Regions from separate parts of the Nonomuraea sp. NPDC050663 genome, predicted to be linked through region 2. Evidence: riboswitches for the same ligand, from Rfam matches in the RefSeq annotation. Region 2 holds a riboswitch; each other region holds the start of a gene.
What was found. Region 2 has a riboswitch for thiamine pyrophosphate ahead of thiO (glycine oxidase ThiO). Riboswitches for the same ligand answer to the same signal wherever they lie in the genome.
Positions count from the first base shown of each region.

Region 1: linked by a shared signal. The riboswitch ahead of ACIBH1_RS18720 (TenA family protein) and the one ahead of thiO (glycine oxidase ThiO) in region 2 are both predicted to bind thiamine pyrophosphate.
Region 3: linked by a shared signal. The riboswitch ahead of thiC (phosphomethylpyrimidine synthase ThiC) and the one ahead of thiO (glycine oxidase ThiO) in region 2 are both predicted to bind thiamine pyrophosphate.

Region 1 covers NZ_JBITGL010000005.1:371,056-380,377, forward strand. Annotated here, with positions in the region: gene ACIBH1_RS18690 (AAA family ATPase) at 1-2,062, shown strand, start outside; gene ACIBH1_RS18695 (alpha/beta fold hydrolase) at 2,134-2,949, shown strand; gene ACIBH1_RS18700 (DivIVA domain-containing protein) at 3,034-4,368, opposite strand; gene mce (methylmalonyl-CoA epimerase) at 4,578-4,994, opposite strand; gene ACIBH1_RS18710 (acetyl-CoA C-acetyltransferase) at 5,043-6,212, shown strand; gene ACIBH1_RS18715 (hypothetical protein) at 6,264-6,923, shown strand; gene ACIBH1_RS18720 (TenA family protein) at 6,920-7,582, opposite strand; TPP riboswitch at 7,570-7,672, opposite strand; gene ACIBH1_RS18725 (hypothetical protein) at 7,685-7,825, opposite strand; gene ACIBH1_RS18730 (hypothetical protein) at 7,877-8,749, opposite strand; gene ACIBH1_RS18735 (hypothetical protein) at 8,752-9,321, opposite strand.
Region 2 covers NZ_JBITGL010000002.1:800,758-810,079, forward strand. Annotated here, with positions in the region: gene ACIBH1_RS08475 (glycerate kinase) at 1-76, shown strand, start outside; gene allB (allantoinase AllB) at 100-1,413, shown strand; gene alc (allantoicase) at 1,415-2,338, shown strand; gene ACIBH1_RS08490 (hypothetical protein) at 2,317-3,369, opposite strand; gene pknB (Stk1 family PASTA domain-containing Ser/Thr kinase) at 3,412-5,331, opposite strand; gene ACIBH1_RS08500 (thiazole synthase) at 5,503-6,255, opposite strand; gene thiS (sulfur carrier protein ThiS) at 6,248-6,448, opposite strand; gene thiO (glycine oxidase ThiO) at 6,445-7,533, opposite strand; TPP riboswitch at 7,523-7,636, opposite strand; gene ACIBH1_RS08515 (NAD(P)/FAD-dependent oxidoreductase) at 7,665-8,825, shown strand; gene ACIBH1_RS08520 (Rv2175c family DNA-binding protein) at 8,856-9,230, shown strand; gene thiE (thiamine phosphate synthase) at 9,220-9,322, shown strand, end outside.
Region 3 covers NZ_JBITGL010000003.1:864,075-873,396, forward strand. Annotated here, with positions in the region: gene ACIBH1_RS12955 (sugar phosphate nucleotidyltransferase) at 1-1,826, opposite strand, end outside; gene ACIBH1_RS12960 (CDP-alcohol phosphatidyltransferase family protein) at 1,831-2,430, opposite strand; TPP riboswitch at 2,511-2,623, shown strand; gene thiC (phosphomethylpyrimidine synthase ThiC) at 2,616-4,586, shown strand; gene ACIBH1_RS12970 (phosphoribosylanthranilate isomerase) at 4,689-5,282, opposite strand; gene ACIBH1_RS12975 (hypothetical protein) at 5,559-5,993, opposite strand; gene ACIBH1_RS12980 (response regulator) at 6,098-6,766, opposite strand; gene ACIBH1_RS12985 (sensor histidine kinase) at 6,859-8,622, opposite strand; gene ACIBH1_RS12990 (class I SAM-dependent methyltransferase) at 8,752-9,322, shown strand, end outside.

The DNA of each region.
Region 1 (9,322 bases), on a different contig from region 2:
GCTCCTGCTCGACCGGCTCCACCCGGACCTGCCGCCGTCGGTGCGCGAGCGGGTGCTGGCCGAGGCGGCGGGCAACCCGCTGGCCATCACCGAGCTGCCGCAGACCTCCGTCGGCGTGGAACTGCTCCCCGGCGGCGCCCCCCTGCGGACCCGGCTGGAGACCGGGTTCGCGGGCCGGCTGCTGGAGCTGGAGCCGCGGATCAGGACGACGCTGCTGGTGGCCGCGCTCGACGGCGACCGGCTGGAGCATCGGGCGGAGCTGTCGCCGTACGAACTGCTGGAGGCCGAGCGCGCCGGCCTGGTCACCCGCGACTCCACGCCGTCCGGCCTGCGCTTCCGCCATCCGCTGGTCAGATCGGCGATCATCAGGACGGCCTCGCCCGAGGAGACCCGCGGGGCCCACGCCGTCCTGGCCGACCATCACCAGGCCGACCCCGAGCTGCGCATGTGGCACCTGGCCGCGGCCACCGTCGAGCCGGACGAGCAGGTGGCCGCCGAGATCGAGAAGGCCGCCCGCGCTGTCTCCATGCGGGGCGGCAGCGGCCTGGCCGTCAAGGCGCTCCAGCGCGCCGCCGACCTCACCCCCGACCCGTCCGCGCGTGCCGTACGGCTGGAGCACGCCGCCGAGCTGGCCGGCGAGTCCGGCCAGCTCGCCCTCGCCCAGACCCTGCTGGACCAGGCACGCCAGCACCTGGACGACCCCGCGAGGGCCCTGGCCACCAGGGCGCAGATCCTCATGCTGCGGCACGGCGACCTCGACGCCGCCCGCCGCCTGCTGCGCAGCACGCCCTCGGCGGGACCGCTGGTCAGGGTGATGGCGGCCTCCTACGTCCAGGACGCCAGGGAGTGGGCGGAGGTGTCGGACGTGGTCGCCGGCTGCGACGACGACCTCGCCCGCCTCCTGCACGACGTCTTCCTGGGCAGCAGCTCGTCCGACGTCGTGCGCACCGCGCTCGACACGCTGCCCGCCGACGCGCCGCCCGGCCGGGTGGCCGCGCTGTTCCGCGCCGCCACCTGGATGGACCTGCTGCCGGAGTACCGCGACCGCATCCGCGCCCTGACCGAGGGCGAGACCGGGCAGGGCGCGGTGACCCACGCCGCCAGCGGCTACTGGCTTGCCGCCCACGACCACTTCCTGGCCGGGCGATGGGAGGAGGCGGAGGGCGCCGCCAACGCGGGGCTCGACCTGTGCGTCCGCCACGACCTGGAGCTGCTGGCCCACGACCTGCGCTGCAGCCTGGGCTGGCTGGCCGCCGCCAGGGGCGACGCCGACAGCGCCCGCGAATACAGCAGGACCGTCGAGGAGTGGGCGGCCCCGCGCGGCAGCGGCCTGCACCTGTCGTTGTCGGCGCGCAACCTCGGGCTCGCCGCGATGGCGCACGGCGACTACGAGACGGCCTACACCCACTGGACCAGGATCAGCCCGGCAGGAGACATCCCCTCGCACGTGGCGTTCGCGCCGTGGGCGGTCTTCGAGCTGGTGGAGTCCGCGGTGCGCACCGGGCGCGCGGACGAGGCGAAGGCGCACGCCGCCGCCGCGCTCCCGCTGGCCGCCCGCGCCCCCCGGCTGCGGCTGCACGTCATGGCCGCCCAGGCCCTGGTCGCGCCGGACGAGGAGGCGGTCGCGCTGTTCAAGGCCGCGCTCGCGCTGCCCAGGACCGAACGCTGGCCCTTCGACCACGCCCGCGTGCGGCTCGCGCTCGGCGAGCTGCAACGCCGCCGGCTGCGGCCCGGCGAGGCCCGGCCGGAGCTGCGCAGGGCCGCCGACCTGTTCGCCTCCGTCGGTGCGACCGCCTGGCAGCAGCGGGCCGAGCAGGAACTGCGCGCCACCGGCGTGGCCGTGGCGCAACGTTCGCGCGGCGTGCACGGGCTGACCGCGCAGCAGCTGGAGGTGGCCCGCCTGGCGGCCTCGGGGCTGAGCAACAAGGAGATCGGGGAGCGGCTGTTCCTGTCGGCGCGCACGGTGAGCGCTCACCTGTATCGGATCTTCCCGCGGCTGGGGATCACCTCGCGGGCGGCCCTGCGTGACGCGCTGGACGGCGCGGGCGATGCAGTCAACTGACCGATTCGTCCCCGGCCGCCGGTCGCCGATGCTCGTGCCGTATCGAACCGGCACGAACCGAGGAGACCGTCATGACCGTCCGTTCCAAGCACCGCGGCCTGAGCCTGCTGATCGCCGCCCTCACCCTGCCCCTCGGCCTGACCGCCGCCGTCACCCCCGCCTCGGCCTCGGCCTCGGGCTCCTCTTCGGCCAAACCGACGGTGGTGCTCGTGCACGGGGTGTTCGCCGACTCCTCCGGGTGGAACGAGACCATCGCCAGGCTCCAGCGGGCCGGCTTCCCGGTGATCGCCGCCGCCAACCCCCTGCGTGATCTGGACGGCGACGCCGCCTACGTCTCCAGCATCATCGACACCATCCCCGGCCCCGTCATCATGGTCGGCCACTCGTACGGCGGCGCCGCCATCACCAACGCCGCCCGCGGCCACGCCAACGTCAAGGCCCTGGTCTACGTCGCCGCCTTCGCACCCGACAAGGGCGAGACGCCGCTGGAGCTGGCGGGGAGGTTCCCCGGCAGCGAGCTGCCCCACGCGCTCGTGGTCAGGCCCTACCCGGGCGGGAAGGACGGCTACATCGACCCCGCGAAGTTCCGTTCCGTGTTCGCCGCCGACCTGCCCGCCTCGCAGACCCGGCTGATGGCCGCGACCCAGCGGCCGGGCAGCGTGGACGGCCTGTCAGGGCACAGCGGCGTCCCGGCGTGGAAGAGCGTGCCGTCGTGGTTCGTGATCCCGTCGAAGGACAACGTGATCCCGCCCGCGGTGCAGCGGTTCATGGCCAAGCGGGCGGGAGGCACGATCACGGAGGTCGCGGGGGCGTCGCACGTGGTCATGATGTCGCGGCCCGACACGGTCGTGCGGCAGATCGTCGCCGCCCACACCGCCACCCGCTGACAACAGACGAGCCCGGCGCCCTCCCTGAGGAGGCCGCCGGGCTCGCCCAGCCGTCAATCGATCAGTCCCCGGACCGGCGGATGGCTACTCCTGCCACCACTCGGCGTCGTCGTCGGCCGTCTTGGACTCCTCCTTGGAGTTCGCCGAGTTGGAATTCGAGTTCGGCGCCGCGGGCGCGGCGGCCGCGACCGGCTGGGGGGTCGGCTTGTCGTTGGCCGGGGCGATCGCCGGCTTGACGGGCGCCGCGGCGACGGGGGCCGGCTCCGGCTCCATGCCCGGCAGCGAGGCGCCGCCGAGCAGCTGGCGCAGCTGGGCCAGGTGGCTGGTGATGCTGTCGCGCTGGCGGGTGAGGTCGTCGACGTGGCGCTGCATCTGGGTGCGGATGCGCTCGGCCTCGGCCTTGGCGTCGGCGACGATGTGCTCGGCGCTGGCCTTGGCCTCGGTGGCGAGCTGCTCGGACTGCTTGCGAGCGTTGGCGACCATCTGCTTGGCGTGCGAGTCGGCCTCGCGGCGCGTCTGCTCGGCCTGCTGGGTGGCCTTGGCCGAGCGGGACTCGGCGGTGGCGGCGCGCTGCTCGGCCTCGGCGACCAGCTTCTGGGTGTTGGCCTGGGCGGTGGCGTGGCGCTCGGCGTCCTGTCGCTCGGCCTCCTCGCGGCGGGCGGCGAGCTGGATCTCGAACTCGGCCTCGTCCTGGGCGCGCTTGGCCTCGGACTCCTCCAGGACCCGCTGGGCCTGGGCGCGCATCTCGTCGGCCTGGCGCTTGGCGGTGGTGAGGACCTCGTCGCGCTCGCGCTTGGTCGAGGCGCGCAGCTGCGCGACCTCGCGCTCGGTGGTGGTGCGGAGCTTGGCGATCTCGCGCTCGGCGTCGGCGCGCTTCTCGGCGACCTCGTGGTCGGCGGTGGCGCGCAGCTTGGCGACCTCACGCTCGGTGATCGCGGTGAGCTCGTCGGCCTCGCGGCGGGCGGTGGAGCGGGTCTCGTCGGCCTCGCGCTCGGCCGTGGTGCGCGCCTCTTCCGCCTCCCGGGAAGCCTGCGCGCGCACGGAGGCGGCCTCGCTCTCGGCGGCGGCGCGCATGTCGGCGGCCTCCACCTTGGCGGCAGCCTTGATCTCGTTGGCTTCCGACCTGGCGGCCTGCACGAGCTCGGTCGCCTGTTCCTCGGCCAGGCGCAGCAACTGCTCGATGCGGGCGCCGAGACCGGAGTAGGTCGGCCGCTCCTGCTCCTGGAGCTGGCGCTGGGAGTCGCCCAGGTCACGCTGGAGTGCGGTGACCTGTTCGCGGGCCGTTCGCAGCTCGCCGTCGAGCTGCTTCAGGTGATCGTGGACCTGGTGCCGGTCGTAACCACGGAGCACCACGTCGAACTCGCGCGCGGGGGCGTCCTCGAAGAAGTTGTTGAGCTGGGCGTCGATGTCGGACTGCATGGAGGCTCGATCCTGGGTTGTCGAGACGGCTACACGTGCCGGACGGGGGGTTCGGGGCACCCGAGCCGGGAGCCATGGCTCGACAGCCAGGCTCCCATGTCCGGTGGAAAGCCAGCGTACTCCGCTGTTGGCACGTACGAGGCCCCGTCCGACTATCTGCGTTACCCGTTACTTGTGAACGTTATTTGCGTTTGCGGCCGGAACCGGTGCTAGACCGCAGGCTTGGCCCCCTGGACCAGCTCCGTCAGCATTCCTCCCACGTCCTTCGGATGAAGGAACGCGATGGAGGAGCCCATGGAGCCGTGACGTGGCTTCTCGTCGAGCAGCCTGACACCCTTGGCCGCGATCTGCTCCATGGTGTCGGAGACGTCCCCTACCCCGAAGGCCACATGATGGACACCCTCGCCGCGCTTGGCGAGGAACTTGCCGACGGGCGAGTCGGGGGACAGGGGTTCGAGGAGCTGGATGTATGAGTCGCCGGAGACGCGGAGCATGGCCTCCTTGACGCCCTGCTCCTCGTTCACCTCCCGGGCGACGACCTCGAGCTCGAACAGCTCGGAGAACAGCTTGATCTTCGCCTCTAGATCGTGGCAGGCGATGCCGACGTGATCGATGCGCAGCAGCATGCGACTATCGTGGCAAAGGACGCCGCATTGATGCCAGTGGAGGTCCCCATGTCTGGTTCCGTCATCGTCGCCGGAGCTCGCACGCCGATCGGAAAGCTGCTCGGTTCCCTGTCCGGCCTGTCCGCCACCGACCTGGGCGGAATCGCCATCAAGGCGGCGCTGGAGCGGTCCGGCATCACCGGCGACCAGGTCGAGTACGTGATCATGGGACAGGTGCTGCAGGCGGGCGCGGGACAGATCCCCTCCCGCCAGGCCGCCGTCAACGCGGGCATCCCGATGACCGTGCCGTCGCTCACGATCAACAAGGTGTGCCTGTCCGGCCTCGACGCGATCGCCATGGCCGACCAGCTCATCCGCGCGGGCGAGTTCGACATCGTGGTCGCCGGCGGCATGGAGTCCATGACCAACGCGCCGCACCTGCTGCCCGGCCTGCGAAAGGGCGTGAAGTACGGCAACAGCCAGGTGGTCGACTCGATGGCGCACGACGGCCTGTTCTGCGCCTTCGACCAGTGCGCGATGGGCGAGTCGACCGAGCGGCACAACAGCCGCCTGGGCATCGGCCGCGAGGAGCAGGACTCCTTCTCCGCCCGTTCCCACCAGCTCGCCGCCGCCGCGATCAAGAACGGCGTCTTCGACGACGAGATCGTCCCCGTCGACATCCCGAAGAAGGGCCTGTTCAAGGACGACGAGGGCGTGCGCGGCGACACGACCGCCGAGACCCTGGCCCGCCTGCGTCCCGCCTTCGCCGCCGACGGCACGATCACCGCCGGTTCCGCCTCGCAGATCTCCGACGGCGCCTGCGCTGTGGTCGTCATGTCCAAGGCCAAGGCCGAGGAGCTCGGCCTGCCGTGGCTCGCCGAGATCGGCCGCCATGGCAACGTCGCCGGCCCCGACGCCTCTCTGCAGTCGCAGCCCGCCAACGCGATCAAGCACGCCCTCGGCAAGCAAGGGCTGACCGCGTCCGACCTCGACCTGGTCGAGATCAACGAGGCGTTCGCCAGCGTCGTGCTCCAGTCGGTCAAGGAGCTCGGCATCGACATGGACAAGGTCAACGTCAACGGCGGAGGCATCGCGCTCGGCCACCCGATCGGCGCCTCCGGCGCGCGCATCGTGCTCGCCCTCGCCCACGAGCTCAAGCGCCGCGGCGGAGGGCTCGGCGCGGCCGGCCTGTGCGGCGGCGGCGGCCAGGGCGACGCCCTGATCATCAGGGTTCCCTGACACGCCACTTGCAGATGGCCGTCTGTAAGCGGCCGGGTGCATAACGGTGCCATGAAGCGCACCGCTCTGGCCCTGGCCGCTCTGACCGCCGGGATGCTGCTGCCCACCACCGCGGCCCAGGCCGCACCCGGTCCCGAGACCTGCCGGCAGGGCTACGTCTGGCGCGTGGCCCGTGCCGCCGACCTGGTCTGCGTGACGCCGGCGATGCGCGACGAGGTCGCCACCGACAACCACCACGCCGCCGGCCGCTGGGTCGAGGGCGCCTACGGCCCCCACACGTGCGCCGTGCCGTACGTCTGGCGCAACGCCTTCGCCGGCGACGACGTGTGCGTCACCACCGACATGCGCAACCGCGTCGCGCGCGACAACGCGGCGAGTTCCGACCGCAAGGTGCTGGCCAAGGTCTGGATCAGCGGCTACCGGCCCGAGGCCAACCGGCTGCCGCGCATCCAGGTCAACGGCAGCCACTTCAACCTCGGCGAGGTGCGCATGGTCATCCGCTGGTCGCACAACGACGCGGTGTGGTGGTCGGGCAAGGTCACGGCCAAGCGCAACGCGGGCTTCGGCGGCGGCAGCTTCGGCTACCGGACGGGCAAGCTGGAGTGCTCGTCGCCCGGCAAGCCGTACAACGGCTACGCCTACGCCTACGACGTGCTGTCAGGCCGCACCTCGACGCGGGTGCCGGTGCACATCGGCTGCGCGCTGCTCTAGAGCCACCGGCTCGTCGGCCACGCCTCCAGCTTCCAGGCGCTGTCCCAGAACATCCACTCGTACTCCGTGGCCTTGACGAACGCCTCGGCCATGGCCGTACGGTCGCCCCGCTCGGCCAGCCGGTCGGTGATCGCGCGGGCCTGGGTGACGGCGGCCTCGAAGGACGGGTCGGCGTAGGTGGCGATCCAGGCGCGGTAAGGGTGGTCGTCGCCGCTGTGCTTGACGAGCGCCTGGCCGACGTCCTGGTAGACCCAGAAGCAGGGCAGCACCGCCGCGGCCAGCACCTCGTACGGCGCGGCGAGCGCGACGGCCTGCAGCCAGGAGGAGTAGGCCAGCGCCGTGGGCGACGTCGCCACACCGGACAGGTCGTCCGCTGTCAGGCCGTACTCCTCGATGTAGCCCTCGTGGAGGGTGCGCTCGGCGGCGATGGCGCCGTGGGCGCTCTGCGACCAGAAGGCGATCTCGTCGGGATCGCTCGCCCGCACCGCGGCGGTGGCCAGCGCCTTGGCGAAGGCCTCCAGGTAGCGGGCGTCCTGGACGATGTAGAACGCGAAGCGCTCGCGGTCCAGGGTGCCGTCGGCGAGGGCGGCGTTGAAGGGGTGCTCGTGGATGGCGGCCAGCAGCGTGCTCGTGCGGGCCCAGACGTCATCGGTGAACATGACGTTCCCTTCGCTAGTACTAGCTAGATCAGGTTCGACGGGTGTGTTCTCAGCCCCAAAGCGACAAATAGGGCACCCCGCGTCATGGATCACCCTAGCGGACTACGTGTCCTTCGGGCGCTTGGGCGCCCATCGGTGGTGGCGCCGCCCGGCCGCCTGGCGGGCGCGGCGCTCGTCGGCGGCCTCGCGGTGGAGGTCCTCGATGTGGCCCTTGATGGCCATGTACTCGATGTCGGGGAACATGTTTCCATCATCTGGCTAAGGCCTGGCGCGCCACATGAGGGAGATGCCCTATTACTCGCCCTCCCCGCAGTCGTAGGCATACTTGGGCGCCTTATAGGCGTCCAGGGTCCGGGTGAGCCCGGTGCGCGCGTCGATCTGGAACACCGCGTGCTCGGTGCGACGGCACGACCTCGCGGTGAGCACGTCCCGGCCCGACCAGTACAGGTGCTCGACGCGATGCTTGGCGGGCACCGTGGCCTGCGCCTCGTGGGTGATCTTCCCGGTCCGCAGGTCGTACAGGCGCAGCCGGCCCGTGCCCGCGCCGAGCGTGGCCACCGTGGTGCCGTCAGGGGAGAGGGCGAACGGGGCGTTGGCCGCCACGACCTGCGGCGGAGTGTCGACGAGCGCCGGCGAGCCCTGCTCGCCGAGCAGGACCAGGTCCGTGGTGTTGAGGAGGGTCATCCGGGTGAGCAGCAGCCGGTCGCCGCTCACCGAGGCGACGCCGCCCGAGTCGTCCGCGACCCACAGGCGGCGGCCCGTCGTCGTGTCGAACAGCTCGATCCGGCCGTTCTCGCGCGAGCCGATCAGGCGGGTGCCGTCAGGCGAGAGCGTCAGGAACTCGAAGGGGACAGGGCCGAGATCGACGACGGCGCCGGTCAGATGGCGGACCGTGAGCCGCGTGTCGCGGTAGTAGGCGAGGACGAGGCCGTCGGCCGACACCGACAGGGGTGCGCGGCCGGTGCTCATCTCCTCGTCAGGCCGCGCCCTGGCCTCGTGGAAGCGCTCGGTCCTGCCCGAGCGCCGCAGCAGCGTCCAGGGGGAGCACGAGTCGATGCAGCCGGTCCCGTAGGCGAGGCGGACCGGGTCGGGCGGCGCGGCGGCCCTGGGCGGCGGCTGCGCCGTGCAGGCCGTGAGGAGCAGGCAGAGGATGAGGAGGCGGCGCATCGTCAGCCTCCGCAGAACTCGGCCGTGAAGGCGTCGGCCTTGATCCGGTAGGACTCCCTGACCTGGCCCGCCCCCGTGCGGACGTCGTAGGTCATGACCGTTACCTTCTTGGCGCGCTCGGCGTGGACGGTCAGGGTGTCGGTCCCGGTCCAGTCGATCGCCGAGACGTCCTCGGGCAGTTTGACGGGCACGCCCGCGCGCACCTGGTCGGCGGCCAGGTCGTAGACGAACAGCAGGCGGTTGACGGTGAGCGCGACGTGCCTGCCGTCCGGGCTCAGGGCCAGCGGCTGGTTGGCCGCCACGACCTGCGGCGGGACGACCCGCCTCAGGACGGCTCCCGCGGGGGAGCGGACGGTGAGCTCTGTCGTCTGGTCGGCGGTCTGCCGCCTGGTGAGGGTGAGGCTTCCCCCGAAGCCCGCGAACCGCTCGGCCGCCCGCCACAGGGTCCTCCCGGTGGCGGTGTCGACGACCTGGACGGCGTCGCCGTCTCCGGCGGCCAGGAGGCCGCCGTTCTGCGAGAGTTTCAGGGTGCTTGCCGTGGCGCCGGGGACGGTGATTGGTTTGTCACCCATT
Region 2 (9,322 bases):
CGACCGCTGCATCGCCGAGGCGGGCCCCCTGCTGGAGAGGCTGGGCGCGGTGGTGGCGCGGGAACGGTTGTCATGAGCCACGAAGGAGGACAGGCGAACATGAGCGAGCACGACCTGGTGATCCGCTCCACTAGGGTCGTCACGCCCGGCGGCGTCACGCCCGCGACGGTGGTGGTCGACCGGGGCAGGATCACCGCCGTCGAGCCGCACGAGTCCGAAGCGCGCGGCGTGCGCGAGGTCGACCTCGGGACCACGGCGCTGCTGCCCGGCCTGGTCGACACGCACGTGCACGTGAACGAGCCGGGCAGGACCCACTGGGAGGGCTTCGCCTCGGCCACGCGCGCGGCGGCCGCCGGTGGCGTGACGACGATCGTCGACATGCCGCTCAACTCCCTGCCGCCGACGGTCGACGCCGACGCTCTGCGGACCAAGCAGAAGGCCGCGACCGGCCAGTGCTGGGTCGACGTGGGCTTCTGGGGCGGGGCGATCCCCGGCAACCTCGCCGACCTGGCCGCCCTGCACGAGCAGGGCGTCTACGGCTTCAAGTGTTTCCTGTCGCCCTCGGGCGTCGAGGAGTTCCCGCACCTGGACCTCGACGAGGTGCGCCAGGTCATGACCCGCCTGGCGGCGCTCGACGCGCTGCTGGTCGTGCACGCCGAAGACCCCCAGCTGCTGACCGAGCCTGAAGGGCCCTCCTACGGCCAGTTCCTCGACAGCAGGCCCGGCCGGTCGGAGCGACGGGCCGTCGAGCAGGTGATCGAGCTCGCCCGGCAGACCGGGGCCAGGACCCACATCCTCCACGTGTCGAGCGCCGAATGCCTGGAGCCCCTGGAGGCGGCCCAGCGGTCGGGCGTGCGGATCACGGCGGAGACCTGCCCGCACTACCTGACCCTGGAGGCCGAGCAGGTGCCCGAGGGCCAGACGGCCTTCAAGTGCTGCCCGCCGATCCGCGACTCGGCCAACCGTGACCGGTTGTGGGAGGGGCTGGCGCGGGGGGTGCTGAGCTGCGTCGTCTCCGACCACTCGCCGTCGACCGCGGACCTGAAGGTGCCCGACTTCGCCAGGGCGTGGGGCGGGATCGCCTCGCTCCAGCTCGGGCTGACGGCCATCTGGACGGAGGCGTCGCGGCGCGGGCACACGCTGCGCGATGTGGTGCGGTGGATGGCCGAGGCACCGGCCGCTCTGGGCGAAATTTCAGGAAAAGGTGCTATTAAGCCAGGTAACGATGCCGACCTCGTCGCCTTCGACCCGGAAGCCGATCACCTGGTCGACGCCGGAGCACTGCACCACAAGAACCCGGTCACGCCCTACCACGGCAGGCGGCTCAAGGGAGTCGTGGAGACGACCTGGCTGCGCGGCGGCGAGATCGGCAGCGAGCCGAACGGAACGTTCCTGAAGAAAGTGAGCACGTGAGATGACCCGCTTCACCAGCCTGCCCGATCTGGCGCTGCGCGGCCACGGCGGGGCGGTGATCGCCGCCAACGACGAGTCGTTCGCCGAGAGGGAGAGCCTCATCCGTCCGGGCCGGCCGGCCTTCCAGGCCGAGACGTTCGGCAACAAGGGCCAGGTCTACGACGGCTGGGAGACCCGCCGCCGCCGCGAGCCCGGCCACGACTGGGCGATCGTGCGCCTCGGCCTTCCCGGCGTCATCCGCGGCATCGTGATCGACACCGCGTGGTTCAAGGGCAACTACCCGCCCCACGCCTCCGTGGAGGCCAGCGCCGACCTGGAGACCTGGGTCGAGATCGTGCCCAGGAGCGAGCTCAAGGGCGACGCCGAGCACCACTTCGAGGTCGACGACGACGCCACCTACACCCACGTGCGGCTCAACATCTTCCCTGATGGCGGCGTCGCGCGCCTGCGCGTGCACGGCGAGGTGCGCACCGACCTGTCGATCTACGACGGGCTCGGCCTCGACCTGGCCGCCCTGGCCAACGGCGCCCTGGTGACCGAGTGCTCCAACGAGTACTACTCCGCGCCCAACAACGTCATCGCCCCCGGGCTCTCCCGCCACCAGGCCGAAGGCTGGGAGACCGCCCGCCGCCGCGTCGAGGGCAACGAGTGGCTGGTCATCCGGCTGGCCGCGCGCGGCACGATTAAGCTGGTGGAGATCGACACCACCAACCTGATCTTCAACGCGCCCGGCTGGGTCTCCCTCACCGGCATCGACGGGGACACCGAGGTGGAGCTGCTGCCGAAGACCAAGCTCGACCCCGACGCGCCGCACCGTTTCCGCCTGGCCGACGCGCCGCCGGTGACGCACGTGCGCGTCGACATCTACCCCGACGGAGGGCTGGCCAGGGTGCGCCTGCTGGGTCACATCACCGACACCGTGTGACCGTCCGGCAGGTCGACCCGCTCCACGATCAGGTACGGCAGGCCGGGCCGTACCGTCACCACCGCCCCTGAGTACTCAGCGGGACGCACCGCCCCCGTCGTCGGGAAACGCCCGGCCAGCACCAGATCGCCCGTCGCCGTCCAGCGATGGGCGATCGTCTTGACGGCGGCGGGCACGGGCATGCCGGGCGCCCGGCTCCATGCCGCCGACTCCAGGTCGAGCAGCCACAGGTCGAAGGACTGCCGTGGTCCCGGCCAGGCCGGCTCCACCAGCGCGACGGCGGCGGTGCGGCCGTCGGGCGACAGGGAGACCCAGCCCAACTGCCCGTCGGGCGCCGGGGGCGGCGCCAGCTCGACGATGGAGCCGGGCTTGCCGCCGCCCGGGTGCAGCTCGACGCGGAAGAGCTTCTCGCCCCGCGTGACGACCGCCCAGCGGCCCGCGGCGTCGTGCACGGACATGCCGGACAGGATCGACCGGCCGTCGGGGGCGAACAGGCCGCCGGCGCCGATCAGCCCGGCGGAGGTGTCCCGGTACGGCACGGTGGAGCAGGGATAGTCGCGGTCGGAGGCCGCGACGCCGCCCAGGCTGTAGAGGACGAGCGCGCAGGTGTCCTTCGAGCGCGGACGCACGACGTAGACGCCGGTCCCCGCGTGCTGGGGGAAGGCGGAGCCGCCACGGGCCAGGGGAGTGGCCGCCGCGCCGTCGAGCAGGTAGACGCGCCCCTTCTGCGGATCGGCGGCCGGCCCGCCGTACAGGACGTGCAGGCCCGCCGAGCTCTGCGACCACCACATCCAGCCCTGGGGCAGGCCGGTGACGGGCGTGCGCACGCCGGAGTTGGTGTCGAGCACGAACACCTCGTCACCCGAGACCAGCAGCCGCGTCCCGGCCGGACGGCCGGGCGGCCTGCCCGACAGGGGCGTCATCGGCGCGTGCATGCCCGACGGCGACGGGGACGGCGACGGGACAGCCTGGGGCTCAGGGGCCGACGTGCAACCGGCGAGCAGCAGGGCGGTGACGAGGAGGGTTCTCACGCCTGCCCATACACCGCCGGCCGCTCGCCGGTTCCCCGCCGATCAGTGCCAGAGCGTGACGGTCGAGCCCGGAGGCACCTCCGCCAGCGGCGGGCCGGGACGCTGGAAGCGCACCACGCCGGTGCCCAGCAGCCGCTTGACCCGCACCTTGAAGCCCAGTTGCTGCAGTTCCTGCTGGGCGTCCTTGACGTTCTTGCCGACCACCGACGGGACCGTGGCGAAGCCGCTGTCGTCGCGCGCCTCGCCGTCGTTGCCGCGCATCCACCAGTCGGGCAGGCTGAAGCCGCAGTTGACGACGGTCAGCTGGGTCTGCTGGCCCTTGGTGACCGGCGACTTGGCCTTGGGCACCTGCGCGATGACGGTGCACGGCTCGGCGTCGTCGTCGACCTCCTGCACCTGCACGCCCAGGCCGAGCCCCTGCAGGTGAGCCTCGGCCTCCTGGCGCGGCAGACCGGCCATGTCGGGCATGAGCATGCCGTTGCTGATGCGCACCTCGACGGTCGTCCCGGCCTTGACCTGCTCACCGGCGGCGGGGCGGCTCTCCAGCACCTTGCCCCGCTCGACCTCCAGGTTCTCCATCTTGACGATCTTGGCCTTGAGCCCGGCGTCGGCGAGCTGGGTGCGCGCCTGCTCCTCGGTCAGGTCGCGCAGGCCCGGCACGGTGACCAGCTTCGGCCCGAGCGACGGCACGATCGTGAACGCCGAGGCCTCCTCGACCGACGTGCCCGCGGGCGGATCGGTCGACAACACCCGGCCCTTGGCCACCTTGTCGTCGTACTGGCCGTCGGCGAGCGTCACCTTGAAGCCCTTGGAGGCCGCCGCCTGCCTGGCCGTGGTGACGTTCTGGCCGACCAGGTCGGGGATCTGCACGTAGGTGGGCTGGGCGACGAAGTACGCGGTCAGCCCGATCGCCGCCGCCATCATGATCGCCAGGCCGATGAGGAACCAGTTGGGCCGGAACCCGCGGCGCTCGGCCCGCACCTCGGCACGCGGCTGGATGAGCGTGTGCGAGGGCGCGGCCTGCGGCGCGCTCGGCATCGCGTGCACGCCCGTCACCGGCGGGGCCGGCATCGGCGACGCCGTCACCTGATGCGCCCCGCTCCCGACGCCGTGCCTGGGCAGCAGGCGGTGCGCGTCGACGGCGGCCACCAGCATCGCCGAGGCGTCCTGGTAGCGGCGTTCCGGCTCGTGCGCCGTGGCCTGGGCGATCAGCAGGTCGATCAGCTGGGGCGTGTCGGGGGCCAGTGAGGCGGCCGGAGGCACGGTCTCGTGCACGTGCTTGTAGGCCACCGCCATCGGGGTCTGGCCTTCGTACGGCTGCCGCCCGGTGATCAGCTCGAACAGCATGATGCCCGCGGCGTACACGTCGCTGCGCACGTCGGCGCCGCCCGTGGTCACCTGCTCGGGCGACATGTAGCCGATCGTGCCGATCATCATGCCGGTGCGGGTCTGGTTGGTCGCCTCGATCGCGCGCGCCAGCCCGAAGTCGACGACCTTGACCCGGCCGTCGTCGGTCAGCAGGACGTTCTCCGGCTTGACGTCGCGGTGCACCATGCCCGCCTGGTGGGCCGCGCCGAGCGCCGCCAGCACCGGGATCATGATCTCCAGCGCCTCTCGCGCGGACAGCCTGCCGCGCTCGCGCAGGATGTCGCGCAGGGTGCGACCCGGCACGTGCTCCATCGACAGGTACACCACGTCGTTGTCGGTGCCCTGGTCGAAGACGTGCACGACATTCGGGTGAGACAGGCTCGCCACCGACTTGGCCTCGCCGATGAACCGGCGCACGAAGGCGGGGTCCTCGGCCAGGGAGCGGTGCATCACCTTCAGCGCGACCGTGCGGTCGAGCCGGACGTCCAGGGCAAGATAGACGGTCGCCATTCCGCCGCGGGCGATCCGGGACTCGACGCGGTATCGCCCGTCGAGTAGCCGCCCGACGAGGGGGTCCGCAGTCGTCGTGTCCACGGAGCCGAGTTTACGGGCGATTTGCCACCGGGAGGGCAGGAGCATCCGAAACCGATGCCGTTTCGATGGCCGGAGCGCCTTCCCGCAGGTTGTTTCGGGCGGATGTGAGAGGTGAGGGCAAAGAGGCGGTCACGCCGAGGCCACCGCCGCCCGGCCCCCACCCTCCCGGGCTCACTCCATCGGCGACGACGCCAGCGCGTGGTGCCGTTTCGGGATGCGTCCCGCCTGCCTGGCCATGCGCCCCGACTCCACGGCCAGGCGCATCGCCCCCGCCATCAGCTCGGGGTCGCGGGCGCGGGTCACCGCGGTGGCCAGCAGGACGGCGTCGCAGCCCAGCTCCATCGCCAGCGCCGCGTCGCTCGCGGTGCCGATGCCCGCGTCGAGGATGACCGGCACCCCGGCGGCCTCGACGATCAGCTCGATGTTGTGCGGGTTGCGGATGCCCAGGCCCGAGCCGATGGGCGCGCCCAGCGGCATCACCGCCGCGCACCCCGCCTGCTCCAGCCTGCGGGCCAGAGCCGGGTCGTCGCCGATGTACGGCAGGACGACGAAGCCGTCGGCGACCAGCTGCTCGGCGGCGTCGAAGGTCTCGATCGGGTCGGGCAGCAGGGTGCGCTCGTCGGCGATGACCTCCAGCTTCACCCAGTTGGTGTCGAGGGCCTCCCTGGCCAGGCGGGCGGTCAGGACGGCCTCGCCCGCGGTGAAGCACCCGGCGGTGTTCGGCAGCACCTTGATGTCACGCTTTGTCAGGACATCGAGCACGGAACCCCGCACCCCCGGATCCAGCCGCCGCATCGCCACGGTCGTCAGCTCGGTCGCCGACGCGACCAGCGCCCGGTCGAGCACCTCCAGCGACGGAGCGCCGCCCGTGCCCATGATGAGCCGCGAGGCGAACTTCTCGCCCGCGATGATCAGGTCATCCACCTTGCACCGCCGTCAGCACCTCGACCCTGTCTCCTTCGTCCAGGGCGGTGGACTCCCACGCGCCCCGCCGTACCACCTCGTCGTTGACCGCGACGGCCACACCCGAGGTCTGCTCGGTCAGTCTCTTCACGGCCTGCGCCACGGTGATGCCCGCGGGCACCTCGTGCGCCGACCCGTTGATCGTCAACTTCATGTGAACCTCTCCGGTGAGCACAGCGCGGCCGGCTCGCTCGCCTCGCCCAGGACGATCGCGGCGGTGAGCGGGGCGAGCAGCACCCCGCCGCGGTGATGGCCGGTCGCCAGGGTCAGGCCCCGGTGCGGTCCGATCAGGGGAAGGTTGTCGGGGGTGCCGGGGCGCAGGCCCGCCACCGACTCGGCCAGCTCCAGCTCGGTGACCCCGGGCACCAGCTCGCGGGCGTCGCGAAGCAGTTCGTAGACGCCGCCCGCCGTCACCGTGGTGTCGAAGCCGAGCTCCTCCTGGGTCGCGCCCACGACCAGCTCGCCGTCGCCGCGCGGCACCAGGTAGACCGGGCGGCCGTGCACCAGGCCGCGCACGCACCTGGACAGCAGCGGCCTGGGGGAGCGCAGGCGCAGGATCTGGCCCTTGACCGGGCGCACAGGAACGTCGGCCAGCCTGCTGCTCCAGGCACCGGCGGCCAGCACCACCCGCTCGGCGTCGACGACCTCGCCGCCCTCCGTCACGACCGCGTCGGGCCGTACCTGCTCCGCCCTGGCGCGCACCAGGCGCACGCCCCGGCGGTCGATGGCCCTGAGCAGGGCCGCGGTGACCTTCCTGGGATCCACCCAGGCGTCCTGCGGCGCGTGGATGCCGCCGCGCACCGACGGGGCCAGCATCGGCTCCAGGCGCCGGCACTGGCGGCCGGTCAGGCGCTCCACGGGCAGGCCGAGCTTGTCCATGAAGGAGGCCAGCTCGTCGAGCACCGCCAGGTCGTCGGCGTCGAAGCCCACGTCGAGCGTGCCGTCGGTGCGATAGTCGAGCATCGCCGCCCAGTCGTGCGCCCCCGCTGCCCCGGCGGGCGCGGCGTCGGCGGCCAGTTCCGCGGCGAACGACGGCCACAGCCGCAGCGACTCCACCCCCAGCCGCAGCAGCGACTCCTCGGTGTAGTCGGTCTCGCTGGCCGGGGCGAGCATCCCCGCGGCCGCGTGGGAGGCGCCGGAGGCGGGCGCCGGGTCGACGACCGTCACCGGCCGCCCGGAGCGGGCCAGCCGCCAGGCCACGGAGAGCCCGGCGACCCCGCCGCCCACGACCACATCCATGTCCGCTCCCTTCGCCGGCATGATCCGGATCAGGTGTCTGCGGTCGAAGGCCCGCGAAGCCTTCCTCTCAGCCCGGTTCGGCCGGACTCCCGCGCGTCTTGCGGCTTCAGCCTACCGGTTAGGGTCTCAGTGTGAATCGAGTGGTGGTCGTCGGCGCCGGTCTGGCCGGGATACGCAGCGTTGAGGCCCTTCGCGGGCGCGGCTTCGAGGGACAGATCACCCTGGTCGGGCAGGAGAGACACCGCCCCTACGACCGTCCACCGCTGTCGAAGGCGGTGCTCATGGGCCAGAGCGACACGACCACCGTCGACTCCGACCTCGAGGCGCTGAAGGTCGACTTCCGCCCTGGCGTGGCAGCCAAGGGCCTGCGCGAGGGCGTCGTCGAGACCACCGAGGGCGAGCTGCCCTTCGACCGCCTCATCATCGCCACCGGCGCCGACCCGATCACGCTGCCCGGCGACGGCCCGCAGCAGACGCTGCGCACGATCGACGACGCCCACCTGCTGCGCGTGACGTTCGTGCCCGGCGCCCGCGTGGTCGTCATCGGCGCCGGCTGGATCGGCGCCGAGGTCGCCACCGCCGCCCGCAAGGCCGGATGCGCCGTGACGGTCGTCGAGGCCGGTCCCGCGCCGCTCAGCCACGTCCTCGGCTCCGAGATCGGCCTGCGCACCCTGCCCTGGTACGACAACATCGACCTGCGCCTGCGGACCATGGTCAGGGAGGTCGACGAGGGCGGCGTACGGCTGGCCGACGGCGAGTTCCTCGACGCCGACGTCGTGGTCACCGGCATCGGCGTGCGCCCGGCCGTCGAATGGCTGGCCGACGCCGACATCGACCTGCACAACGGCGTCGTCACCGACGAATACCTGCGCGCCTCCATGCCGGGCGTCGTCGCCGTGGGCGACTGCGCCAGCTGGTGGTCGCGCCGCTACGGCCGCCACCTGCGGGTGGAGCACTGGGACACCGCCCTCAGCGCCCCCGAGGTCGCCGCCGCCACCGTCCTCGGCGAGGAGCAGGCCTACGACCCGGTGCCGTACTTCTGGTCGGAGCAGTTCGGCCACATGGTCCAGTTCGCCGGAGACCAGCAGGGCGCCAGGCTGGTGTATCGCGGCGAGCACGAGCCGAAGTGGACTGCGTGCTGGCTCACCGACGACGACCGGCTGAGCGCCGTCCTCACCGTCGACCGCCCGCGAGACCTCGTCCAGGGCCGCCGTGTCATCGAATCCGGTCAGCATGTCGACGTGGCGTTGCTGGTGGATCCACAGGTACCTCTACGAGACTGTGTAGTTTGAGCAAGGACGGCATGTGGTAGTTGTGGTGTCGTGACGCTCTCTGTTGCACAGATAGACCGGGAGACCGAGCAGCTCGTCGACGAGTGGCTGACTCTCCCCGAAGTGGCCAAGCGCCTCGACCTGACGATCGGCCGGGCCAAGCAGCTCTTGAAGGACCACAAGCTCCTCGGCGTACGACGGGGCCCCGGCGGGCCGCAGGTGCCCGCCGCCCTCCTCGACGGCAAGGACGTGTGGAAGGGGTTGCCCGGCACCCTGACCGTGCTCTTCGACGCCGGCTACGACGACGTCGAGGCGCTGCGCTGGCTCTTCACGCCCGACGAGTCGCTGCCCGGCGCGCCCATCGACGCGATCAAGGCCGGCCGGCACACCGAGGTCAAGCGGCGGGCACAGGCCCTTGCTTTCTGACGCCAGGCTCTACCTCTGCACCGACGGACGACGGGAGCGCGGCGACCTGGCCGACTTCCTCGACGCGGTGCTCGCAGGCGGCGTCGACATCG
Region 3 (9,322 bases), on a different contig from region 2:
GAGGAGCCCACGAGCTCCGACAGGCGCTGCAGGTCGCGCCGCCGCTCGGCCAGGGTCTCGGTGGGCGAGGCCTCGTCCAGGCGGGCGTTGACGGTCAGGACCTCCAGCCCGACGCGGCCCAGCAGCGTCGGCATGACCAGCGAGGAGGTGCCGCCGGCGCAGTCGACCACGACCTTGAGCTCGTCGGCGCCGCTCATGTCGACGCATCGCAGCAGCTCGTGGGCGTAGTCCTCGATGGCGCGCGCCGGGTAGGACAGCTCGGCTATCTCGCCGGGGAAGGCGCGGCGGAACTCCTGGCGCGAGTAGACGCGCTCCAGTTTGCGCTGCGTGGCCGGGGCCAGATCGGCGCCCTCGGAGTCGAGGAAGACGATGTCGACGCTCTGCGGGTCGCCCGCCGTGGTGCGCAGCGCGATGCCGCCGCTCGTGGGCTTGCGGGAGGTGTAGAAGCGCGTAACCGGCAGCGGCGCGGCCTCCAGGTCGATGACGTTGATGGCACTGGCCGTCAGGGCGCTGATGACCGCCCGCTTCAGCGCGCTGGCCGCGCGGGAGGCGTCACGGGAGGTGACGACCGATTCGCCCTTCTTCAGGGTGGTGGCGTAGGCACTGGCCAGCCGTACGCACAGCTCAGGGGTGATCTCGACGTTGACCAGCCCGCTGATGCCCCGCCGGCCGAACAGGCTGGCCTGGCCGCGCGACTCCCAGATGACGCTGGTGTTGACCACCGCGCCCGCCTCGACCGTCTTGAACGGGTAGATCTTGACGCCGCTGGAGACGTACGCCTCGGCGCCGATGACGCACTCGTCGCCGATGACGGCGTTCTCCTCGATGCGGGCGCCCGTCATCACGTCGGTGCTCTTGCCGATGACGCATCCGCGCAGGTTCGTGCCCGGCCCGAGGTAGACGTTGTCGTGGACCACCGCCCGGTGCAGGAACGAGCCCTCGCGCACGACGGCGTTGTCGCCGAGCACGGTGTATTCGCGTAACTCGGCGCCCGCCTCCACCTTGGCGTAGTCGCCGATCAGCAGCGGGCCCTTGAGCACCGCCTCCGGGTCGACGGCGGCCGTCTCGGCCACCCAGACGCCCGGCGACAGCTCGAAGCCGCCGATGTCGAGCTTGACCCGCCCGGCCAGGGCGTCGGCCTGGGCCTTGAGGTAGCTCTCGTGCGTGCCGACGTCCTCCCAGTAGCCGTCGGCGACGTAGCCGTACAGCGGGGCGCCGCGCTCCAGGAGCTTGGGGAAGACGTCGGAGGCCCAGTCGACGGCCTGGCCGTCGGGCACCTCGTCGAGGATCTCCGGCTCCATGACGTAGATGCCGGTGTTGACGGTGTCGGAGAAGACCTGGCCCCAGGTGGGCTTCTCCAGAAAACGCTGGATGCGCCCGGCCTCGTCGACGATGATGATGCCGAACTCCAGCGGGTTGGGCACCCGCTTGAGCCCGATGGTGACCAGCGCGGAGTTCTCGCGGTGGAAGCGGATCATGTCAGACAGGTCGATGTCGGTGAGGGCGTCGCCGGAGATGACCAGGAAGCTGTCGTCGCGTAAGCGGCTGGCGGCGTTCTTCACGCTGCCTGCCGTACCGAGGGGCAGGTCCTCGGTGGCGTAGTGGAGGGTCATGTCCAGCTCGTCGCCGTCGCCGAAGTAGGAGCGCACCAGGGCGGCCAGGAACTGCACGGTGACGACGGTCTCGGTGAGCCCGTGCCGCTTGAGCAGGCGCAGCACGTGTTCCATGATCGGGCGGTTGACGACGGGAAGCAGCGGTTTGGGCTGGTTGGCGGTCATCGGGCGCAGCCGAGTGCCTTCCCCGCCCGCCATGACGACCGCCTTCACCCGATCACTCCTTCGTGTTCTGGACGGCTTTCGCGGCGCCTACGAGCTGTCGTACCTGTACCACATACAGCAGCCCCGCCCACCAGTACAGACCCACGCCCCAGACAGTGAAGGACCAGCCGATGATGCGGGAGAGATCGGCGTACCACGTGCCGGTGTGCGAGGCCAGGAACAGCAGCGGGAAGGCGTACATGAGGTTGGCCATCGCCGCCTTGCCCAGGAAGTGCACCTGGAGGGCGCGGTAGCCGTACTTGCGCAGGATCGGGGCGAAGCTCGCCACGAACAGCTCCCTGCCCAGGATGATCGCCACCAGCCACCACGGGATGACCTCACGCAGCGCCAGCCCCAGGATGGTCGCGAAGACGTAGAGCTTGTCGGCCGCCGGGTCGATGATGCGGCCCAGGCGGCTGGTCTGGTTGAACGCGCGGGCGATCTTGCCGTCGAGCCAGTCGGTGAAGGCCGCGGCGATGAGCAGGGCGATCGCCCAGCCGTCTGCCTTGGGGCCCAGCACCAGCCACAGGAAGACCGGGACGCCGAGCAACCTGAGGAAGCTCAGGATGTTCGGAATGGTCCACACGCGATCCTCGGCCGAAATCTCACTCACGGCTTCGACCCTACTGCGTGGGAACCCCAGGTCGAGGTGGCCGGGGTTGCCTAACCGGCGATCACCACGTTCAATATCACTCGACCGAACGCGGGAGCCCGGCGAACCGGGCTGAGAGGACGGCTGTGACGGCCGCCGACCGCTTGAACCTGATCCGGGTAATGCCGGCGAAGGGAGTTTGCGTGATGGGTGACGCGCGTTCTTCGAAGATCCACATCGATGGGGTGCCCATGCGCCGGGTGAGCCTGTCGGACGGCTCCCACCTCGACCTGTACGACACCTCCGGTCCCCAGGGGCACGACATCCGCTCCGGCCTGCCCCGGCTGCGCGAGGAGTGGATCCTGGAGCGCGGCGACGTGGCCCGCTACGTCGGCCGCCGGACGCGGCCGATCGACGACGGCTTCAAGGACCAGGACGCCTGGGCCCGCCGCGCCACCGAGACCTTCCCGGGCGACCCGCACCGACCGCTCAGGGCGACCGGCCGCCCGGTCACGCAGCTCGCCTACGCCAGGCGCGGGCAGATCACCCGTGAGATGGAGTTCGTGGCGATCCGCGAGGGTTTGACGCCCGAGTTCGTGCGCGAGGAGGTGGCCTCGGGGCGCGCCATCATCCCGGCCAACGTCAACCATCCCGAGTCGGAGCCGATGATCATCGGCAGGAACTTCCTCGTCAAGATCAACGCCAATATCGGCAACTCCGCGGTGACGTCGAGCGTCGCCGAGGAGGTGGAGAAGCTGACCTGGGCCACCCGGTGGGGCGCCGACACCGTGATGGACCTGTCGACCGGCCGCGACATCCACACCACCCGCGAGTGGATCATCCGCAACTCCCCGGTGCCGATCGGCACCGTCCCCCTCTACCAGGCGCTGGAGAAGGCCGGCGGCGACCCGGCGGCCCTGTCGTGGGAGATCTACCGCGACACCCTCGTCGAGCAGTGCGAGCAGGGCGTCGACTACGTCACCGTGCACGCCGGCGTACGGCTCGCGTACGTGCCGCTGACCGCCCGCCGCACGACCGGCATCGTCTCGCGCGGCGGCTCCATCATGGCCGCCTGGTGCCTGGCCCACCACCGCGAATCGTTCCTGTACGAACACTTCGAGGACATGTGCGCGCTGCTCGCCTCCTACGACGTGGCCTTCTCCCTCGGCGACGGCCTGCGGCCCGGCTCCATCGCCGACGCCAACGACGAGGCCCAGTTCGCCGAACTGCGCACCCTCGGCGAGCTCACCGCCATCGCGCACGCCCACGACGTCCAGGTCATGATCGAAGGCCCGGGACACGTGCCGATGCACAAGATCAAGGAGAACGTGGAGCTGCAGCGCGAACTGTGCGCCGACACGCCCTTCTACACGCTTGGCCCCCTGGTCACCGACATCGCGCCGGGCTACGACCACATCACCTCGGGCATCGGCGCGGCCATGATCGGCTGGTACGGCACCGCGATGCTCTGCTACGTCACCCCGAAGGAACACCTGGGCCTGCCCGACAAGGACGACGTCAAGACCGGGGTGATCACCTACAAGATCGCCGCCCATGCGGCCGACCTGGCCAAGGGGCACCCCCGGGCGCAGGCCCGGGACGACGCGCTGTCGCAGGCGCGCTTCGAGTTCCGGTGGCAGGACCAGTTCGACCTGTCGCTCGACCCGGACTCCGCGCGCGCCTTCCACGACGAGACCCTCCCCGCCGAGCCGGCCAAGACGGCCCACTTCTGCTCGATGTGCGGGCCGAAGTTCTGCTCCATGCGGATCACCCAGGACGTGCGCCGCTACGCCGAGGAGCGCGGCCTCACCGACACCGCCGCCCTGGCGGACGGCATGCGCGCCAAGGCGGCACAGTTCACCGACAGCGGCGGCCGACTCTACCTCGCCCTGACACCCGCCGGCGAGGCACACGCGGGTTCGCTGGCCGCGGACCGACCCGCGCCAGACCACGGCGCATTGGACGAGATCACCGCAGACGGGCCTACACGGGACGCGCCCATCGCAGGCGAGCCCACGCCGGACGCACCCACCGCAGGCAGGCCCACGCGGGACGCGCCTATCGCAGGCAGGCCCACGCCGGACGCGCCCACCGCAGACTTGGCAGCCCCGGACCTGGCAGCCCCAAACCCGGCCACCCCGGACCTGGCAGCCCCGGTCCGGCCTCCGCTGGCCTGAGCCTCCCCAAAGCTGGACCCGGCTTCGAACCCTCCCCCAGCGGAGCCGGGTCCTGAAACGCCTGTCCGCGGTGCGGCCGGGGGCCCGACGGGGGCCGGGCTCTCAGGCCGCGCCGCGGGCGGCGGCGACGAAGGCGCGGATCAGCGCACCGTCCTTGATGCCTCTCGACACCTCCACCCCGCTGGAGACGTCCGCACCCCACGGCCGCGCGGCCGCCACGGCCTCGGCCACGTTCGACGGGTTGAGGCCGCCCGCCAGCAGCCACTTCCCTGTGGCGCGGTCGCGGACCGCCGCCCAGTCCCACGGCTCGCCGGATCCCGCCCGCGGGGCGTCGACCAGCAGCATGTCCTCGCCGAACGCGCCGCACCGCAGGTCGGAGTCGAACGGCACCGCTCGCAGCAGGGGCAGGCCGAGGTCCTTCAGGTCGATGAAGTCCTGATGCGGGTGACGGCCGTGGAGCTGGATCGCCCGCACACCCGACGCCCGCGCCGCCTGCCGTACCTCGTCGGGGCTCTCCCCGTGGAAGACGCCGACGGTCAGCACATGGCCGGGCACGAGCGCGGCCAGCTCGGCGGCGCGCTCCGGCTCGACGCGGCGGGGGCTGACGGTCAGCATGAAGCCGATGGCGTCGGCGCCCGCCTCTACGGCGGCCTCGATGTGCTCGGGCTCGCGCAGCCCGCAGATCTTCACGAACACGCTGCCAGCCTATCCGAGCGGCGGTGAGGGATTCAGGGGTCATCAGCGGGGATGCGCAGCGCGAGGGCCGCCTCCGTGGCACGTGAGCCTGACGGCGTTCCCGCCCGGGCCTGGCGCTCCACCCCACGGTCGGGCCCACGCCATCGGGCCCACGCCATCGGGGACGTGCCGCCGGGCCCTGTCGTCGGGTCTGGGCCGTCGGGTCTGGGCCGTCGGATCCGAGCGGGAGGGTCCGAGCGGTCGGGCCCGTGCCGTTCGGGACCCTGCCCCTGGCGCTCAGCGCCTGACTGCGGCCCGGGGGGACCAGGACCACACCAGCAGCACCAGGATGAGGCCGAACAGCAGCACCCCGTTGGGCACGTGCACGTTGAGGCCGATGCCGAGCACGAAGTGCTGGGCGATGCCCAGGAGGAACAGGCCGAGGCTGGCCAGGGCCGGCCAGCCCGCGCCGCGGCCCGGACGCCAGTACAGGATGGCGGCGATGAGCTGCACCAGGCCGACCAGGTGGGCGACCATGCCCACCATCACGTGCGGCTCGGCGGCGGCCTGGTCGACGCTGAGCACGAACTCGGAGTCGTACGTGAGGGCGCGCCCGGCCATCGACGCGGCGACCAGCAGGGTCACGCCGTGGATGAGGATCAGGACGCGCAGGGTGTAGATGAGGCCGCCCGCGACCGGCCTGGCCGCCGCGACAGGGGCAACGGTTTGCATGTGGATCCTTCCGATAGAACGTCAGGTCCACATGGTGATGCGCGCGCCCGCTCATGGTCGTCCGCCTGCCGGGTGAGTGGGGACTACACCGGCAGGCGGATGCCTCAGGCCTGCCTGTGTACGGGGCGGAAGTCGGCGTCGACGAGGCCCATCCGGTAGGCGAGCACGGCGGCCTGGGTGCGGTTGCGCAGGCCGAGCTTGTCCATGGCGGCGCCGACGTGGGACTTGACGGTCGTCACCCCGACGTGGAGCCGGTCGGCGATCTCGGCGTTGGACAGGCCCGCTCCGACGAGAGTCAGCACGTCGACCTCGCGATCGGTCAGCGTGGACGGCACGGCCAAGCTCGCGACCTCCTCGGCGGCCACCGCCCGCTCCACCACCCGTCGCAGCACGCTCGGGGCCAGCAGCTGCTCGCCCATCGCCGCCCGGCGCACGGCCTCGACCATGAGCTCGGGCTCGTCGTCCTTGACGAGGAAGCCGACCGCTCCTATACGTAGCGCGGCGTAGACGTTGGAGTCTTCGGCGAAGGTGGTCAGGACGACGATGCGGGCGCCGGGCCGGGCGGCCAGGATGCGCCGGCTGGCCTCGAGGCCGTCGAGGCGCGGCATGCGCAGGTCCATGAGGATGACGTCGGGCAGGTGCTGCTCGGCGTGCCGTAGGGCCTCGGCTCCGTCCTGGGCTTCGGCGACCACCTCCATGCCGGCGGCTTGGAGCAGCATGCGGACACCGGCGCGCACGAGCGCCTGGTCGTCGGCGATGAGGACGCGGATCATAGGCCGCCCTCCGGTAGCAGGGCACAGGTCATGAGCCACCCTCCGGTAGCAGGGCACAGGTCATGAGCCACCCTCCGGTAGCAGGGCACAGGTCATGGGCCGCTCACCGGGAGGAGGGCCGACAGCCGCCAGCCGCCGTGCTCGTCGGGTCCGGCGGTCAGGGTGCCGCCCAGCGCCCTGGCCCGCTCGCGCATCCCGGCCAGGCCCTGTCCGGAGGAGGGCAGCACCGAGCCGGGTTCGGGTGCCGCGCCCGCCCCGACGGCCGCAAGCCGTACGGAGGACGGCGACCGGTCCTCGGGGGCCTCTGGGGCGGGGCCACCCGACGGTACGGCTACGGCGGAACGGTCGCGGGCTGCCTCTGTCTCCAGCCGCGCGGAGGCGGAGCGGTCGCGGGCGGCCTCCGCGGCGGGGCGGGCCGTGGGTGGGCGGTCGTTGGCGACTTCCACGTCGAGGCCCTTGTCCGTGGCGGCGACCCTGACGCGGACGCGGGTGCCCGGTCCGGCGTGTTTGAGCACGTTGGTGAGTCCCTCCTGCACGATGCGTGCCGCCGAGGCGCGGGTGACGAGCGGCGCAGCGGCGGTGGCGGGGTCGAGGTGGAGTTCGACGAGCAGGCCGGCGGCGCCGACCCGTTCGGCGGACTCGCGCACCACCTCGGCCGGGTCGGCGGTGAGTTCGGGCGCCCCGCCGGGGTCGCGCAGCAGCGCGAGCAGCCCGCGCAGGTCCTGGAGCACCTGGTGGCCGGTGTCGCGGATGTCGGTGAGGGCCTCGCCGACCGGCCCGTCGGGCATGGCGTAGCGGGCGGCGTTGGCGCGCAGCACCATCGCCCCGACGTGGTGGGCGACGATGTCGTGCACCTCGCGGGCGATGCGTTCGCGCTCGGCGAGCTGGTCGGCGCGCAGCCGGGCGACGGCCAGCTGTTCGCTCTCGCGCACGCGGGCGCGTTCGGAGTCGGCGGCCACCTGGCGGGCGGCCAGGTAGCGGCCGATGGCGATGGGCGCGACGCTCAGCGCCATCAGGGTGAAGACGCGCGTGGGCGTGATGTCGGTGTTCTGGCTGACGACGCTGACGGCCGCGAGTCCCGAGCCTGCCAGGTAGACCAGGACGGTCCAGGTCCAGGAGGTGACGCGCATCGCGAAGATCGCGATGGAGACCTCGACGAGGATGGTGAGCGTGCTGGTGGCGGCGGGGAAGGAGTCGTCGGAGACGACGAGCAGTGCCCCTTCGACCATGAAGATCAGCCCGGGCAGCCGCCTGGCCAGTCCGAGCGCGGATCCGGCGACGACGACGAACATGCCGCTGATCCACACGTGGGAGAAGCCGTCGTGCCAGTAGCGCCAGGTGCCCAGGACGGCGAGGGCGACGCCGCCTCCGGCCAGCAGGGCGTCGGCGGTGAAGTCGAGCTCGCGCAGGCGCGCGGCGGGGCGGCGGAGGTAGAGGCCGACGAGGGCGGGCAGCAGCGGGATGCCGACGGTGAAGATCCACGTGCCGGGGGTGAGCGCCAGCCCGGGATCGGCCAGGTTCGTCGCGGTCGCCACGAAGGCGGGGGGCAGCACGACGGCCAGGCCGCGCCATCCGCGCAGGTGGCCGGTCATGACGATGGCGACGCACAGCAGGAGCTGGGCGGTGTTGGCGGTGAACGAGCCGATCTGGTCGGTGAAGATCGCCAGCCCGGCGAGATACAGGCCGACGGGGGTAGGAAAATGTCGCAGCAACGCCATAGGCGCGCCCACCAGGACCGCGAAGAGCACGACGATCCAGGTCTGGCCAGGCACGGCGGACTTGCCCGACAGCAGGAGGTCGAGGCCGATCGCGGCCGCTCCGAGCAGCAGGTCAAGCCGCCGTCCACGCCATTTCACGCACCCAAGGTAGCGGGATCGGCGAACCGATCCGATCCTTCGACCGGACGAGCGTGCCTCCTCCTTTTGGCCGGAAAAAAGGCCGGAAGACAGATCAACAACCACAGGAGGCCCCTCTACTCTCTTGCCATGGCAAACGACGCAGGGCTGTTCTTCGGGGAGTTCGTTCGCTCCCCCGCGACGATCGGCGCCCTCGCGCCGAGCTCCCCCCGCCTGGCCGACGCCGTCTGCAAGCCCGTCCCGGAGCGTGGCGAGCCCGTGGTGGTGGAGCTGGGGCCGGGAACGGGCGCCTTCACCGCCGAGATCCAGCGGCGTCTGGGCGGTCGCGGCCACCATGTGGCCGTCGAGCTGAACGAGCGCCTGGCGGGTCGCCTGGCCGACCGTTATCCGTCCGTCGATCTGGTGCAGGGTGACGCCGCCGAGCTGCCTTCGGTCCTGGCCGCGCGCGGGCTGCCGCACGCCGATGTGATCGTCAGCGGCCTGCCGTGGGCGTCTTTCCCCCTGGAGGTGCAGCACCGTCTGATGGAGGCGGTGACGACCTGCCTGGTGCCGGGCGGGGCCTTCACGACCTTCTCCTACGTCCACGCCATCCCGCTCCCGTCGGCCAAGCGGTTCCGCACGCTGCTGGCCGAGCGCTTCGAGGAGGTCGTGGCCAGCAGGACGGTGTGGGGCAACCCGCCGCCCGCGTTCGTCTTCCACG